2 regions of the Desulfomicrobium baculatum DSM 4028 genome follow, and region 1 is predicted to be linked to the other one. Evidence: predicted binding sites of a transcription regulator. Region 1 holds the regulator's gene; the other holds the start of a gene.

Region 1 (7,111 bases):
GGATCACTGTCCGGGCCGCCGCCGTGGAGCTTGGCGGCATCGCGTGCCAGAGCGTCGATCTGGAAGGCGCCGAGCACCGCCCCTTCTTCGCGGCCGAAGACGACGCGGTCCTGCGCTGGCAGGAGAGGGTCAAAGACGTCGCGGCTCAAGGCGACACCCTGGGCGGCATCGTCGAGATCCGCGCCTGCGGAGTGCCGGTCGGACTGGGCGAGCCGGTCTTTGACAAGCTCGATGCCCGTCTGGCCGCGGCGCTGATGAGCGTGGGGGCGGTCAAGGGAGTCGAGATCGGCGGCGGATTCGCGGCCAGCCGCATGCTCGGCAGCGAAAACAACGACGCCATGCTGGATTCGGGGTTTGCGTCCAACAATGCCGGCGGAATCCTGGCCGGAATCTCAAGCGGCCAGGAAATCGTGCTGCGCGCCGCCATCAAACCCATCCCCTCCATCGCGCTCGAGCAGCGGACCCTGGACCGCTTCGGGACAGCGCGGACCATCCGCGTCGGCGGACGGCACGACATCTGCGCCATCCCCCGCGTGGTCCCGGTGCTCTGCGCCATGGCCAAACTGGTTCTGGCCGACATGGTCCTGTTGCAACGGCGCATGGGAGTCGGCACATGAGCGTAGGCGCGGGCTTTATCCTCAAAAAAGCCCTGGGCACGCTCTTCATGCCCCTGTCGGTCTGCCTTGTTCTTTTCGCCCTCGGTCTGCTCTATGTGCTGCTGCGTCGCTCCAAGGACGCCATCGCCCCCTTTGTCATGGGCGGGCTCCTGCTTTACGCCTTTTCCCTCAACTCCGTGTCCGGGTACCTGATCCGTCCCCTTGAAAACGCCTATCCGCCGCTGAATCTGAGCAATGCGGAGATCGTCAAAAAGCCGGTCAAATGGGTGGTCGTGCTCGGCTCCGGACATTGGACGGACCAGCGTCTGCCCCCTGGGGCCATGCTCGAAGAGGCGGCCCTGTACCGGCTGAACGAGGGCATCCGGGTCGCGAATCGTTTTCCGGGCGCCATTCTGGTTCTTTCGGGCGGAAAATTCAAAGACGAACAATCAAACGCGCAGGTCATGGCCGCTGCCGCCGTGGACCTAGGCTTTAATCCGGGCCGGATCATGCTCTCGGACCAGGCCCTCGACACCCACGACGAAGCGATGCGCATCAAAGCCCTGGCCGGTTCCGACCTCTTCGTGCTGGTGACGTCGGCCTCGCACATGCTGCGCGCCGTCAAGCTGTTTGAAAATCAAGGCTTAAAACCCATTCCCGCGCCGACCTGTTACCAAAGCAAGGGCGAGCCCGAATACTTCCTGCCCCGCGCGGACAACATCAAAACCTGTCACATGGCCGTACATGAATACCTGGGCCTGGCCTGGTCCTTTGTGCGCGGGCAGATATCCATCCTCTAAGTGATCGACATCCTGCCCACCCTGGCCCTGGCCACCCCGAAACACAGCCCGGACAAGGCCACCGTCCGCGCCTGGTCCCTGGTCCTGACCAGCCGCAGATTCCTGAACCGCTCCGATCACGGCAGACTTCTGGTCGCGCCGGCCCTGGCAGCGCTCGCCGTGCAGGAGATCCTCGCCTACGAACAGGAAAATCTGCCGCGGCCCCGCCCGGCGCCCCTGCCGGACAACTCCTGGGTCAGCCTGCTGATCATCGCCGTCTTTCTGGGCCTGACCATGTGGCTCGACGCCCAGGGCCTGGGGAGACGCATCTCCTGGCATCTCGCCGGCCGGGCCGACGCCGGACTCATCCTTGGCGGGGAGTGGTGGCGCTGCGTGACCGCCCTTTTCCTGCACGCCGACGCCGGACATCTGCTGGCCAACGCAGGCGCCCTGGCGGTGCTGGCCTCGCTTCTGGCGCGACGCATCGGATCAGGCCTGACCTGGGGGCTTTTCGTTTTCTCCGGAGCTCTCGGCAACGCCCTCAACGCCTGGGCGCAGGCCCCCGATCACCTCAGCGTGGGCGCATCCACGGGAGTCTTCGGACTGATCGGCGTCCTGGCCGGCGGCGCGGGACGGGCCGAACGCGGCTCAAGAGGACAGGTTTTACTGCTGGCCCTGGGCTTCGGTTTCAGCCTGCTGGCCATGCTCGGCGCGGGCGAGGAGCGCGTGGACCTGGGCGCTCATTTTTTCGGGATGTGCTGCGGCGTGCCCTTCGGGTTGCTGGTCGGCGGTTGGCACGGGGCGACGGGATGGAAGGCCCGGATTGGAGCTTTGGCCGGCGCGGCCGGGCTGGTCCTTGTGGTCTGGGCCTGGATAGTGGCCCTTGAAAGCGGCATGCCGGGAGGATGAGATTCGAGGAGCCGGAAAGGCTCCCCGACCAGATGTGCGTGCGGTCTAGAATTGTCCGGTTCTGAGCATGACCAGGGTGCAGGCATGTTCCCAGGGGATGCCCGCTTCGGTCAGGGCCTGTTCCAGCGCCGCCGATTCCGTGCCGGGATTGAGAATGACCCGCCCGGGCTTCAAGGCTACGATGGCGTCTTGCATCTGGGCGCTGCGCTCCGGCCCGACATAAAGGGTCAGCGTATCCACCTTCTGATCGATGGCGTCCAGGCTGGGAACGACGGGCAGCTCTTCGATGACGGTTCGGCCCGGCGTGACCGGAATGACCGAATGCCCGTGATCCTTGAGCATGCGCACGGCCTGGTTTGAATACCGTTCCGGCTTGTGGCTCGCGCCGAGCACAGCGACAATCTGGCCCATGCGTTTACTCTCCCGCCTTGCGGCTGACCATGACCTTGGCCGGGCGCAGCAGGCGATCCTTGAGCATGTAGCCCTTCTGCAGCATCTGGCAGACCGTGTTCTCGTCCACGTCGTCGCGCTCCACCTGCCCCAGCGCCTCATGACGTGCCGGGTCGAAGGGCACATCCACCGCCCCGATCTGCTCCAGCCCATGCTTCTTCATCGTGTCGAGGAAAATGTTCATGGTCATCTCCACGCCCGTGACCAGATCCTTGCAGGCCTCGGTCTGCTTGCCGTGGGCCAGGGCCAGGTCAAGGTTGTCCATGACCGGGATGATCTCCTCGAGGATGGCGGAGGTGGCGAATTTGAAATAATCTTCCTTTTCGCGCAAAAGCCGCTTCTTGAAATTCTCACTGTCCGCCAGGACGCGCAGGTTGTCCTTTTTCAGCTCCTCCATGTCGGCCAGGGCCTGGACGTATTTTTCCTCCAGGGTCAGTTCCTTTGCTTCTTCAGCCTGCATTTCGGTCTGCACTTCATCCGGGTTCTGGCCCTCTTTTTCCTTATTGGACATGAAAAACTCCTGATCCTTGAAATATTTGAGAAATCGCTTCACGACAAACCTTAGAAGCGGGATTTGAGGCACTGACTAAGTATTTGGGCGGCAAAGTCAACCATGGGCACGATGCGCGCGTAGTTCATGCGCACCGGCCCAAGCACGGCCAACGTGCCGTGATTGGTGGAAAAAGCGCTGTAGGGGGAAGCCACCAGCGAACATCCCGCAAGTCCGGGCATGTCCTGGGTCAGGCTGACGGAGACGGACTGGCTGGCCGAGGTCTTGTCCAGAAGTTCGAGCAGCCTGGAGCGTTCCTCGATGAGCCGCAAGAGTTCCTGGATGGTCTCCAGTTCCGTGAATTCGGGCTGGTCCGTAAGGTGGCTCGCGCCACCGACAAAGACTTCCGGCTGTTCTTCCTCGGCCAGAGCCTGCGCGGCCAGCTCCCAGGCCCTGCGGTAGGCATCCAGGGTCTTGCGCGCTTTATGCAACTGGCGCTCGATCTCGCCGCGCACCTCTTGGGTGGTGCGTCCCTCGAACAGACTGTTCAGATAGTTGCCGTAGTGCACGAGGTCATCGGCGTTCAAACGCTCGTCCATCTGCACCAGGCGGTTGCTGATCAGCCCGCCCTGCATGACCAGTACCGCCATGATCATGCCCGGCCGCAAGAGGACGAAATCTATCTGTCGCCAGCGGGCCAGATCCTGACGCGGGGCCATGATCACGCAAACCTGGCGGGTCAGGGACGAAAGAGTGCGGACCGCGCGACGCAGGACCTGGGTCAGATCCCCCTCGCCCGGCAGAATGTGTTCGTGCAGGCGGGACTGCTCCCTGCGCGGCAGTGGGCCGAGGGTGAGCACCTGATCGAGATAATAGCGAAAAGCCAGAACCGTGGGGACCCGTCCTGCGGACGTGTGCGGCTGCCGCAGATACTCCTTTTCCGTCAGCGCGGCCATGGCCGATCTGACAGAGGCGGGGCTGAGCCCCAGACCCGAAGCCAGCGTCTGCGAGGACACGGGCAGGGCGGTCTCCACATAGGTCTCGACCACGGCGGTGAGGACGGCGGTTTCGCGCTTGCTTAAGATCATGACAAGCAGTCTTCCCGGGAAAAAAGAAATTCGCGCAGGGCCTGCAGCCACGGGCGCGGCGCAATACCCGTGGCGGCCGTAAAGGCGCCGAGGTCCAGCACCGAATATGCCGGACGGCAAGCCTTCTGGGGATATTCGGACGAGGGGATGGGCTTGATCCGGCAGGCCAGGTCCGCGCCCCGGACGGCCTCCGTAGCCAGTTCGCACCAGCTTGCCTGGCCCGCGTTGGCCAGATGAAAGATGCCCGTCGCCCCCGTTGCCAACAGCGCCAGGGAACCGGCGGCCAGATCCGGAGTGTAGGAGGGGCTGCCGATCTGATCATGGACCACGGAGAGCTCCGGCCTCGACGCGGCCAGCTCCAGAATGCGGGTCACGAAATTTGTCTTGCACGGGCCAAAAAGCCATGAGGTTCGGATGATGAGCAGGTTCGGCAGGCCCAGGGACATGAGCTCCCGCTCGCCCTGCAACTTGGTCTGGCCGTAGACCGAACAGGGCGCGGTCTGATCCCCGGGGCCATAGGGGCTTGTCTTTTTGCCGCTGAAAACGAAATCCGTGCTGTAGTGGACCATAGGCACACCGGCGGCCTGCACGGCTTTACCCAGAATGAGCGGCAGCTGCCGGTTCAGCCTGGAGGCCTCGGCCGGCTCGTCCTCGGCCTGATCGACCTTGGTGTAGGCCACGGTGTTGAACAGCACCTCCGCCTTGGTCCGGGCGAGGTAGTCCTCCACGGCCGGGCGCTCGAACAGGTTCAGCTCATCGCGCCCCGGAGCATGCACGGCCCATCCCTGCCTGGTCAGAGCCAGGCTTAAGGCCTGTCCCAAGAGACCGGTCTTGCCGCCCAGCACAACGGCGCTCCTCATGCCTGCCTCGTCCGGTACCAGTTATCCATGAACTGGCGATAGGCGCCGCTCTGCACTTCGTCAAGCCAGGCCTCGTTGGCCTTGTACCAGGCCAGGGTGCGGGCCATGCCATCCTCGAAAGAATGCTGCGGGGTCCAGCCCAGATCCGCCGTGGAGCGCGCAAAGGCCATGGCATAACGGCGATCATGACCGGGCCGGTCGGTGACATGGGTGATGAGGTCTTCGCTTTTGCCCGTCAGCCGCAGGATGAGGCGCACCACCTCCAGGTTCGTGCGTTCGGCGTCCCCGCCAAAATTGTAGACCGCGCCGGGCTGGCCTTTGAAAAGCGTGGCTTCCACGCCCCGGCAGTGGTCCATGACGTAAATCCAGTCCCGAACGTTCTGCCCGTCGCCGTAAACGGGGATGGGCTCGCTGCGGGAGGCCTTCAGATAGACCAGGGGAATGAGTTTTTCCGGAAACTGGTAGGGACCGTAGTTGTTGGAGCAGCGGGTGACCATGACGGGCATCCCGTAGGTGTGGAAATAGGCCCGGGCCAGCAAATCCGAGGAGGCCTTGGACGCCGAGTACGGGGAATTGGGCGCCAGGGGGGTGTCTTCAGTGAACTGCCCGGTGGGCCCGAGGGTGCCGTAGACTTCGTCGGTGGAGATGTGCACGAAACGCGGAATTTCAGCCCGTCTGGCGGCTTCCAGAAGATTCTGCGTGCCCAGCACGTTGGTCGTGACAAAGGGGAACGGGTCGCTTATGGAGCGGTCCACATGCGATTCGGCCGCGAAATTGAGCACCGCATCGAAGACAAAGCGCTTCATGAGCTCCGGCACGAGCTCCTGGTCGCAGATGTCGCCGTGCACGAAATGATAGCGGCGCCCCAGATGCAGCGCCTCCTCCTCGGCCAGATTCCGGCGGTTGCCTGCATAGGTCAACTTGTCGAGGTTAACGATGACCACATCCTCGTGAGAGGCAAGCATGTGCTGGATGAAATTGGAGCCGATGAAGCCGCAGCCTCCGGTGACAAGCAGATGCATGAATTCTCCTGACTTCGCGGTCCTTGACGGAAGCGGGTTTGAAAGCCAAAAAAGGGTGATGTGCCGAGAGGGCTTGCCCGATCCGGGCCGTGCCTGCCAAAAAATACGCAAAGAGAATCAAAGATGCAAATCGCCCTTTACGAGCCTGAAATACCCCCCAACACCGGGACCATCGCCCGGCTCTGCGCCGCCTCCACCACCCGCCTGAATCTGATCGAACCCCTGGGCTTCAGCCTGGACGACAAATATCTCAAAAGGGCGGGGCTCGACTACTGGCCGCACGTGGACAAGCGGATCTGGCCGTCCTGGCCCGCCTTTCTTGAAGGCCGCGATCCGGGCCGTCTGGTTTTCACCAGCGCGCGCCAGGGGGTGGCCTACCACCGGTTTTCCTTCAGGGCCGACGACATCATCGTGCTCGGCCCGGAAACCCGGGGCCTGCCCCCGGAAGTACTCCATGACGCCCAGGATCTGATCCGCATCCCCATCTGGGGAGAAGTCAGAAGCGTCAACCTGGCCAATGCCGCGGCTGTGCTTCTCTACGAAGCCTATCGTCAGACCGGAGAGCTGGACCTGCGCGAGGGCCGGCCCGCCGCCCCCTAACCTACGGAGACGCGCATGCCCGACACGCTCTACAGTCTGCCGCTGAACCTGTCACTCTTCGTCTTCCTGCTGGGCTGCGTGGCCCTGGACCTGCTCTTTGGCGATCCCCGCGACTGGCCGCACCCTGTGCGGCTCATCGGCAAAATACTGGCGCGCCTTGAGGGCTGGGCAACATCTTTTTTCCTTGGACCGCGCATAGGTGGAACCCTGAGCGTCGCCGCCGTGGCTGCGGGCAGCGCGGCCACGGTCCTTCTGCTGACCGGCCTGCCCCTGATGGGAGAGATCCTGGCCCTGTACCTTGGCTATGCGGGGCTGGC
Region 2 (7,111 bases), 270 kb from region 1:
CGCGCACGACGTATATTGGCGGCGGCCAGGTCGCGCTCGAAGGTGTCGAGGCGGTCGATGATGATCAGCCCGACTATGAGTACGCAACCGACGCCCATGGCCATGAAAATCGCAGTAAGCGTGACAATCGCCCGGGAGCGCAGGGATGTGAAAAGTTTTTTTGCCATGGGTCGCTTCATAGATATGAAGCCCGGTTAGGGCAAATCAAAAGTGGAGTCCGGATGCCCCGCAGACGCGGCATCGCCCGCCGGCTCAACGCCCATGGCTTTTCGCATGGCCTGCGTCATTTCTTCAAGGGTCGCCGGCTTGGCGACATATCCGTTCATTCCGGCGGCCAGAAAAGCTTCCTTGTCACCGGCCATGGCATAGGCGGTCAGGGCGATGATGGGGATGTCCCTTTTCGCGCCCAGCGTGGTGGAGCCGCGGATGATGCGTGTCGCCTCGACTCCGCTCATGACGGGCATCTGCACGTCCATGAGTATGCAGTCGATGTCGTTTGCCTCCAGCAGGTCAAGGGCCTGCCGCCCGTTTTCGGCCAGGATGACCGTATGTCCGGCCTTCTCCAGCAGCTTTTGGGTGGGAATTCGATTGGACGGGTCGTCCTCGACCAGAAGCACTCGTAAGCAGGCATCGCTGTCGCCGGTCGATGCGCTCACGAGGTTTGACGCATCGACCTTGAGCGCCCGCAAGGGCAGGACGACATGCACGCTCGTGCCTTCGCCCGGAGCGCTCTCTATGCTGATGGTTCCAGCCATGAGGGCGACCAGCCTGTGCACGATGGACAGCCCCAGGCCTGCGCCCTGGTAATTGCGGGTGAAGGAATTTTCGACCTGCCTGAACGGTTCGAAGATCTCGCCAAGCCTGTCTTCGGCGATGCCGATGCCCGTGTCCGTGACGCACAAATGCACGCGGCAGGTGTCTTCGTCCTTTGCGGACAGAGCCGAGATATCCATCTCGACCCTGCCGCGTTCCGTGAATTTGAGGGCGTTGCCCACCAGATTGAAGAGCACCTGGCGTATCCGCATTTCATCCCCGAGCAAAATTCCGGGCATGTCCGGGGCAAGCCTGCATTCCAGAATCAGGCCTTTGTTTCTGGCCGTGACGGCGAAAAGTCCGGTCACGGAATCGATGATGTCCTGGATGTGGAAGGGAGCTTCGCGGATCTCCATCTTGCCCGCCTCCACCCTGGAGAGATCGAGAATGTCCGTCAGGAGTCTGGTCAGGCGGTTGGCGGCCTCTGCGGCCATGTGGATGTAGCTGGCCTGCTCGGCATCAAGGGGGGTGGTTTCCAGAAGCTGGAGCATGCCCATGACCCCGTTGATAGGGGTGCGGATCTCGTGGCTCATGTTGGCCAGAAATTCGCTCTTGGCCTGGTTGGCGGCTTCCGCGGCATCTTTAAGCTTGAGCAGGGCCTCCTCGGCCTCTTTTCTGCTGGTCAGGTCGATGTCGACGCAAAAGAGCTCCGGTTCGCCTCCCGCCTTCTCGACGATGGCATGGCTGGAAAAGACCACGACCCGGGAGCCGTCCTTGCGCATGAGAGTCAGTTCGCTGGCAGGGATGGGGATTTTTGTTTCTCCCATGGAACGCATGGCGGCTTCGACGTCCGTGCGCATTTCAGGCGGGATGATCAGGTCGGTCAGTTTTGCCCCGATCGCTTCGTCCGCGCTGTATCCGTAAAGATTTTCCGAGGCCTGGTTCCAGTAACGCGCGATGCCGTCCATCCCGTAGCCTTGAACGGCGATTGCCGGGACCTGTTCAAAGAGTTTGCGAAACCGGGATTCGCTTTCCAGCAGGGCCTTTTCGGCCTGCGTGCGCCTGGCAATGTCGAGCGTCAGGGATTCGGCCATTTTGTTGAATGCGCTGGAGAGCACGTCAACCTCGGTGATTTCGGGCGCAGCCGCCACTCTGACCGAGAGATCGCCTTCGCCGATCTGTTTTGAGGCCTTGGCCAATTCTTCAAGCCGCATTCCAACCGTCCTGCCGCCAAGAAACCAGCCGCTCAGCATGGTCAGGCCGATGGTCAGAAACAGGATGATGAAATCGCGCAGCATCCCGCTTTTCGCGTTGGCGTAGAACATGGCGCTGGGCGCGCCGACAAAGAAGTACATGTAGGGGGGAGCGTCCGGGGCTAGGCGCAGCTTCTGGAATGCGAGGATGCGCGTGACGCCGTCCGTGCCTGTTTCCAGGAGCAATCCTTCCGAAGGCCCGGATACGGCGTGCGCAAAGACCGAGGGTTTGATTGGTTCGCCAAGGCCGCTTGCGGAGTTTTCGGGATAACGGAAGAGCCGCAGCCCGTTCCTGTCGCAGACTCCGACGAAAGAATTTTCCGGAAAGCGGGTGTGCTTGAACAAGTCCCCATACGTGTCGAGGCGGATCGAGGTCAGGAGGATACCCTTGGTTTCGCCCCGGTCGTTCAGGACGGGATACCCGAAGGTGAAGACCGGAATGTGCAGGGTCACGCCGAGGATATATTCGCCGGCGGCGAAGGCCGTTGTGGAGAGCGCGTCCTTGAAATGCCTCGTGTGGGCGAAGTTCGCAGGTTTGCGCGCGTTGCCGGATGCTACAAGATTACCGCTTGGGTCAACCAGGTGGAGGGCGGCGTAGCCCGGATTTATTTTGAGCAGGTTGGCGAAGAGACGATTGCATGCCTCTGTGTCGACCTGGCGCACTTCGGGCAGCATGGCCAGGCCTTCAAGGAACGCTTTTGTGGCCAGAGTGGTCTGTATCTGGGTTTCAGCCAGATGGCGGGAAAAAGCCTGCAATTCCTGTTCGGCGTTGGAGACCGCCCGGCGCCGGTTGTCCAGCCCGGCAAAGACAATGATGACGATGGCGGGGAGCGCCGCCATGAGAAAGAGGATGGCGAGCTTTTTTTTGATGGAGCCATGCAACAGGCGATCGAACATGAAGCCTCCGAATATGCGCGGTGGCGTGTATGGCGAGGTTGTTAACGCGTGCCGGGTGAAAAGAGCGCCTGGCACCAACCGCATCAAGGGCACCAGCCGCACCAAGGGCACCAACCGCATCAAGGGCACCAAGAGCACCAAGGGCTTTGCCCGGAGTCGTGCCGGTCATGGCGACTCCGCTGGATGTAAAAATATGTAACCTACCTTTTCCGCTCGCGAAAGGGGAAATTTGAAACGGATCCGCCCTAGGGACTGCTTGCGCAGGACCGTAAAGACAGGTGGAGCGATGGGAAGGGGGATGAACGGTGGGGATGGAGCGCTCGCCAAAGAAAAAGGCCGCGCATTTTTCAATGCGCGGCCTTGATTTCCGCTGGCGTCCCCAAGGGGATTTGAACCCCTGTTATCGGCGTGAAAGGCCGGTGTCCTGGACCGAGCTAGACGATGGGGACAGGTGGCTGGGTGACTTAGATTCGAACTAAGATTGACGGAGTCAGAGTCCGCTGTCCTACCGTTGAACGATCACCCAGCAAAAAAACAAAAACAGAAAAAAGTGGCGTCCCCAAGGGGATTTGAACCCCTGTTATCGGCGTGAAAGGCCGGTGTCCTGGACCGAGCTAGACGATGGGGACGCAAGTTTCGCGTCAAAGAAAAAAAGTGGCGTCCCCAAGGGGGTTTGAACCCCTGTTAGCGGCGTGAGAGGCCGCCGTCCTAGGCCACTAGACGATGGGGACGCATTTTGGTGGGCCGTGAAGGGATCGAACCTTCGACTCTCTGCTTAAAAGGCAGATACTCTACCGTCTGAGTTAACGGCCCGTAAAGAGAAGACGCTTCTATAGGGGGGTATCCACCTTGTCAAGCCGGAAAGTCAGGCTTTTTTCAATTCAATTTTATCCAGCCCATTCATGTAAGGGCGCAGGACTTCTGGCACGATGACGGACCCGTCGGCCTGCTGGTAATTCTCCAGGATGGCGACCATGGTCCGGCCCACGGCCAGGCCTGATCCGTTCAGGGTGTGGACCAGCCGGCTCTTCTTGGAATCTGTCGGCTTGAAGCGGATGCCCGCGCGGCGGGCCTGAAAATCCTCGAAGTTGGAGCAGGACGATATTTCCCGGTATTTATCCTGGCCGGGCAGCCAGACCTCGATGTCGTAGGTCTTGGCCGAGGAGAAGCCCAGGTCTCCGGCGCAGAGCGTGACCACGCGGTAGTGCAGCCCCAGTTTTTGCAGGATGCTCTCGGCGTGGCCAAGGAGCTTTTCCAGTTCATCATATGATGTATCGGGGTGGACGAAGCGGACCAGCTCCACCTTGTCGAACTGGTGCTGGCGGATCATGCCCTTGGTGTCCTTGCCGTAGGAGCCGGCTTCGGAGCGGAAGCAGGCCGTGTAGGCACAGTGGGCGATGGGCAGCGCGGACTGCGCCAGGGTTGTGTCGCGGTAGATGTTGGTCACCGGGACTTCGGCCGTGGGGATGAGATAGTAGTTGGTGTTTTCGAGGTGAAAGAGGTCTTCCTCGAATTTCGGGAGCTGCCCCGTGCCCATCAGGCTTTCGCGGTTGACGATGACCGGGGGCATGACCTCGTCGTAGCCGTTCTGCATGGTCTGCACGTCGAGCATGAAGCTGATCAGCGCCCGCTCCATCTTGGCGGCCCAGCCTTTTAAAATCACGAAGCGGCTGCCCGTGATCTTGGCGGCGGTCTCGAAATCGAGTCCGTTCAGGGCCGTGCCAAGTTCCCAATGCTCTTTGGGGCTGAAAGGCATGGCCGGTTTTTCGCCCCAGCTGCGGACTTCCCGGTTGTCCGCCTCGTCCACGCCCTCGGGGACGGAGGAATGCGGAACATTGGGGATGGACATCACCCAGTCGGCGGTCTGCTGGTCGATGTCTTTGAGTTCTTCATCCAGGGCTTTTATGCGCGTGGACATGCCCCCAAGCTCGAGCAAAAGGGCGTCGGCGTTTTCGCCGGCCTTTTTCATGCGGGCCATTTCACCCGAGGCCTGGTTGCGGCGGGCTTTGAGGTCTTCGACCTCCAGCAGCAGGTCGCGCCTTTTTTGGTCGATGGCCAGAAACTGCTCAAGGTCCAGCTTGCTGCGGCGTTTGCGCAAGCCGTCTTTGACCTCGTCCGGGTTTGATCTGATAAATTTAATGTCGAGCATGAAAATGTCCTTGTCGCGGTCGTGCGGTCAGTCCCAAAGTGGGCGGTGGTGGCGGTTGTGAGGCGAAATGCATAGCCTGCCTTGACTCGAATCACAAGCCGCCCGATTTGGCGAGGAGTGAATTTTTTTTTGGGCCTTGCCCTTGACTTCACTGCGCCAGGGATTATTTGGGCCTCTGTCTCGTGCGGAACTGCTGCTGCGTTTTCAGTTCCGCGATTTGGCACTCCCCATTGCCGAGCGCCAAAAAAAATATCTACACGGAAGAAATTCTTAAACATCTTGGAGGAAAAAACATGAAACTCAGACCACTGCACGACCGTATTCTGGTCAAGCGTCTCGAAGAGGAGCAGGTAACCAAAGGCGGCATCATCATCCCCGATTCCGCAAAGGAAAAGCCCATCAAGGGTGAAGTGGTTGCCGCCGGTCCCGGCAAGGTCGCCGATGACGGAAAGCAGATCCCCATGGGCGTCAAGACCGGCGACAAGGTGATCTTCAACAAGTACGCCGGCACTGAAATCAAGATCGATGGTGACGAACTGCTCATCATGCGTGAAGACGACATCCTCGCTGTAATCGAAGCCTAATTTTTTAAGAATTCAAGGAGACGCACACATGGCTGCTAAAATTATCAAGTTTGATGCCAAGGCCCGTGAAAAACTGAAAATCGGCGTGGACACCCTGGCCAATGCCGTCAAGGTCACCCTCGGACCCAAGGGCCGCAACGTCGTCATCGAAAAATCTTTCGGTTCCCCGATCATCACCAAGGACGGCGTGACCGTGGCCAAGGAAATCGAACTGGAAGACAAGTTCGAGAACATGGGCGCCCAGATGGTCAAGGAAGTCGCCTCCAAGACTTCCGACATCGCCGGCGACGGCACCACCACCGCCACCATCCTGGCCCAGGCCATTTTCACCGAAGGCATCAAGCTGGTTGCCGCCGGTCGTAACCCCATGTCCATCAAGCGCGGCATCGACAAGGCTGTCGAAGCCGTCATCGCGAGCCTGGACAAGCTGGCCAAGCCCACCCGCGATCAGAAGGAAATTGCCCAGGTCGGCACCATTTCCGCCAACAACGACGCCACCATCGGGAACATCATCGCCGAAGCCATGGGCAAAGTCGGCAAAGAAGGCGTCATCACTGTTGAAGAAGCCAAGGGTCTGGAGACCAACCTGGACGTCGTCGAAGGCATGCAGTTCGACCGCGGCTACCTGTCCCCCTACTTCGTGACCAACCCCGACAAGATGGTCTGCGAAATGGATTCTCCGCTGATTCTGATCAACGAGAAGAAGATCTCCAACATGAAGGAACTGCTCCCCGTTCTGGAGCAGGCCGCCAAGATGGGCAAGCCCCTGGTCATCATCGCTGAAGACATCGAAGGCGAAGCTCTGGCCACTCTGGTCGTCAACAAGCTGCGTGGCACCCTGCAGGTCGTGGCCGTCAAGGCTCCCGGCTTTGGCGAGCGTCGCAAGGCCATGCTGCAGGATATCGCCATCCTGACCGGTGGCGAAGTTGTTTCCGATGATCTGGGCGTCAAGCTCGAAAGCATCGCCCTGAACCAGCTCGGTTCCGCCAAGCGCGTTGTCATCGACAAGGAAAACACCACCATCGTTGACGGTTCCGGCGAAGCCGAAGCCATCAAGGCCCGCGTGAAGCAGATCCGCAACGAAATCGAGGAGACCTCCTCCGATTACGATCGCGAAAAGCTGCAGGAGCGTCTGGCCAAGATCGTTGGCGGCGTTGCCGTGATCAACGTTGGCGCGGCCACCGAGACTGAAATGAAGGAAAAGAAGGCCCGCGTGGAAGACGCCCTGAACGCCACCCGCGCTGCCGTCGAAGAAGGCATCGTGCCTGGCGGCGGCGTCGCCCTGGTGCGCTGCCAGTCCGCCCTGGATTCCGTCAAGCCCGCCGATGACGACGAGGCCGCAGGCGTACAGGTTATCCGTCGCGCCATCGAAGAGCCCATCCGTCAGATCTGCGGCAACGCAGGTGTTGAAGGCGCAGTGGTTATCGACAAGGTCCGCAACGGCAAGGAAGACTTCGGTTACAACGCCGCTTCCG

The links. Region 1 encodes HrcA, which represses chaperone genes, less so after heat shock. Its sites were predicted from a motif close to TGTTAGCACTCNNNNNNNNNGAGTGCTAACA; they were not measured.
Region 2: groES (co-chaperone GroES) is a predicted target of HrcA. The motif match lies at 5,268-5,298, and genes of this name have one in related genera.

Annotation. Positions count from the first base shown of each region.
Region 1 is NC_013173.1:3,261,150-3,268,260, forward strand. It holds gene aroC (chorismate synthase) at 1-617, shown strand, start outside; gene DBAC_RS14410 (ElyC/SanA/YdcF family protein) at 614-1,396, shown strand; gene DBAC_RS14415 (rhomboid family intramembrane serine protease) at 1,397-2,284, shown strand; gene DBAC_RS14420 (CoA-binding protein) at 2,330-2,695, opposite strand; gene grpE (nucleotide exchange factor GrpE) at 2,700-3,245, opposite strand; gene hrcA (heat-inducible transcriptional repressor HrcA) at 3,296-4,312, opposite strand; gene rfbD (dTDP-4-dehydrorhamnose reductase) at 4,309-5,172, opposite strand; gene rfbB (dTDP-glucose 4,6-dehydratase) at 5,169-6,194, opposite strand; gene DBAC_RS14445 (tRNA (cytidine(34)-2'-O)-methyltransferase) at 6,318-6,794, shown strand; gene cbiB (adenosylcobinamide-phosphate synthase CbiB) at 6,810-7,111, shown strand, end outside.
Region 2 is NC_013173.1:2,992,115-2,999,225, reverse strand. It holds gene DBAC_RS13150 (EAL domain-containing protein) at 1-167, opposite strand, end outside; gene DBAC_RS18045 (ATP-binding protein) at 195-2,903, opposite strand; gene DBAC_RS19390 (hypothetical protein) at 2,902-3,102, shown strand; tRNA gene DBAC_RS13135 (tRNA-Glu) at 3,275-3,352, opposite strand; tRNA gene DBAC_RS13130 (tRNA-Gln) at 3,356-3,429, opposite strand; tRNA gene DBAC_RS13125 (tRNA-Glu) at 3,455-3,532, opposite strand; tRNA gene DBAC_RS13120 (tRNA-Glu) at 3,559-3,634, opposite strand; tRNA gene DBAC_RS13115 (tRNA-Lys) at 3,641-3,716, opposite strand; gene serS (serine--tRNA ligase) at 3,769-5,052, opposite strand; gene groES (co-chaperone GroES) at 5,346-5,636, shown strand; gene groL (chaperonin GroEL) at 5,665-7,111, shown strand, end outside.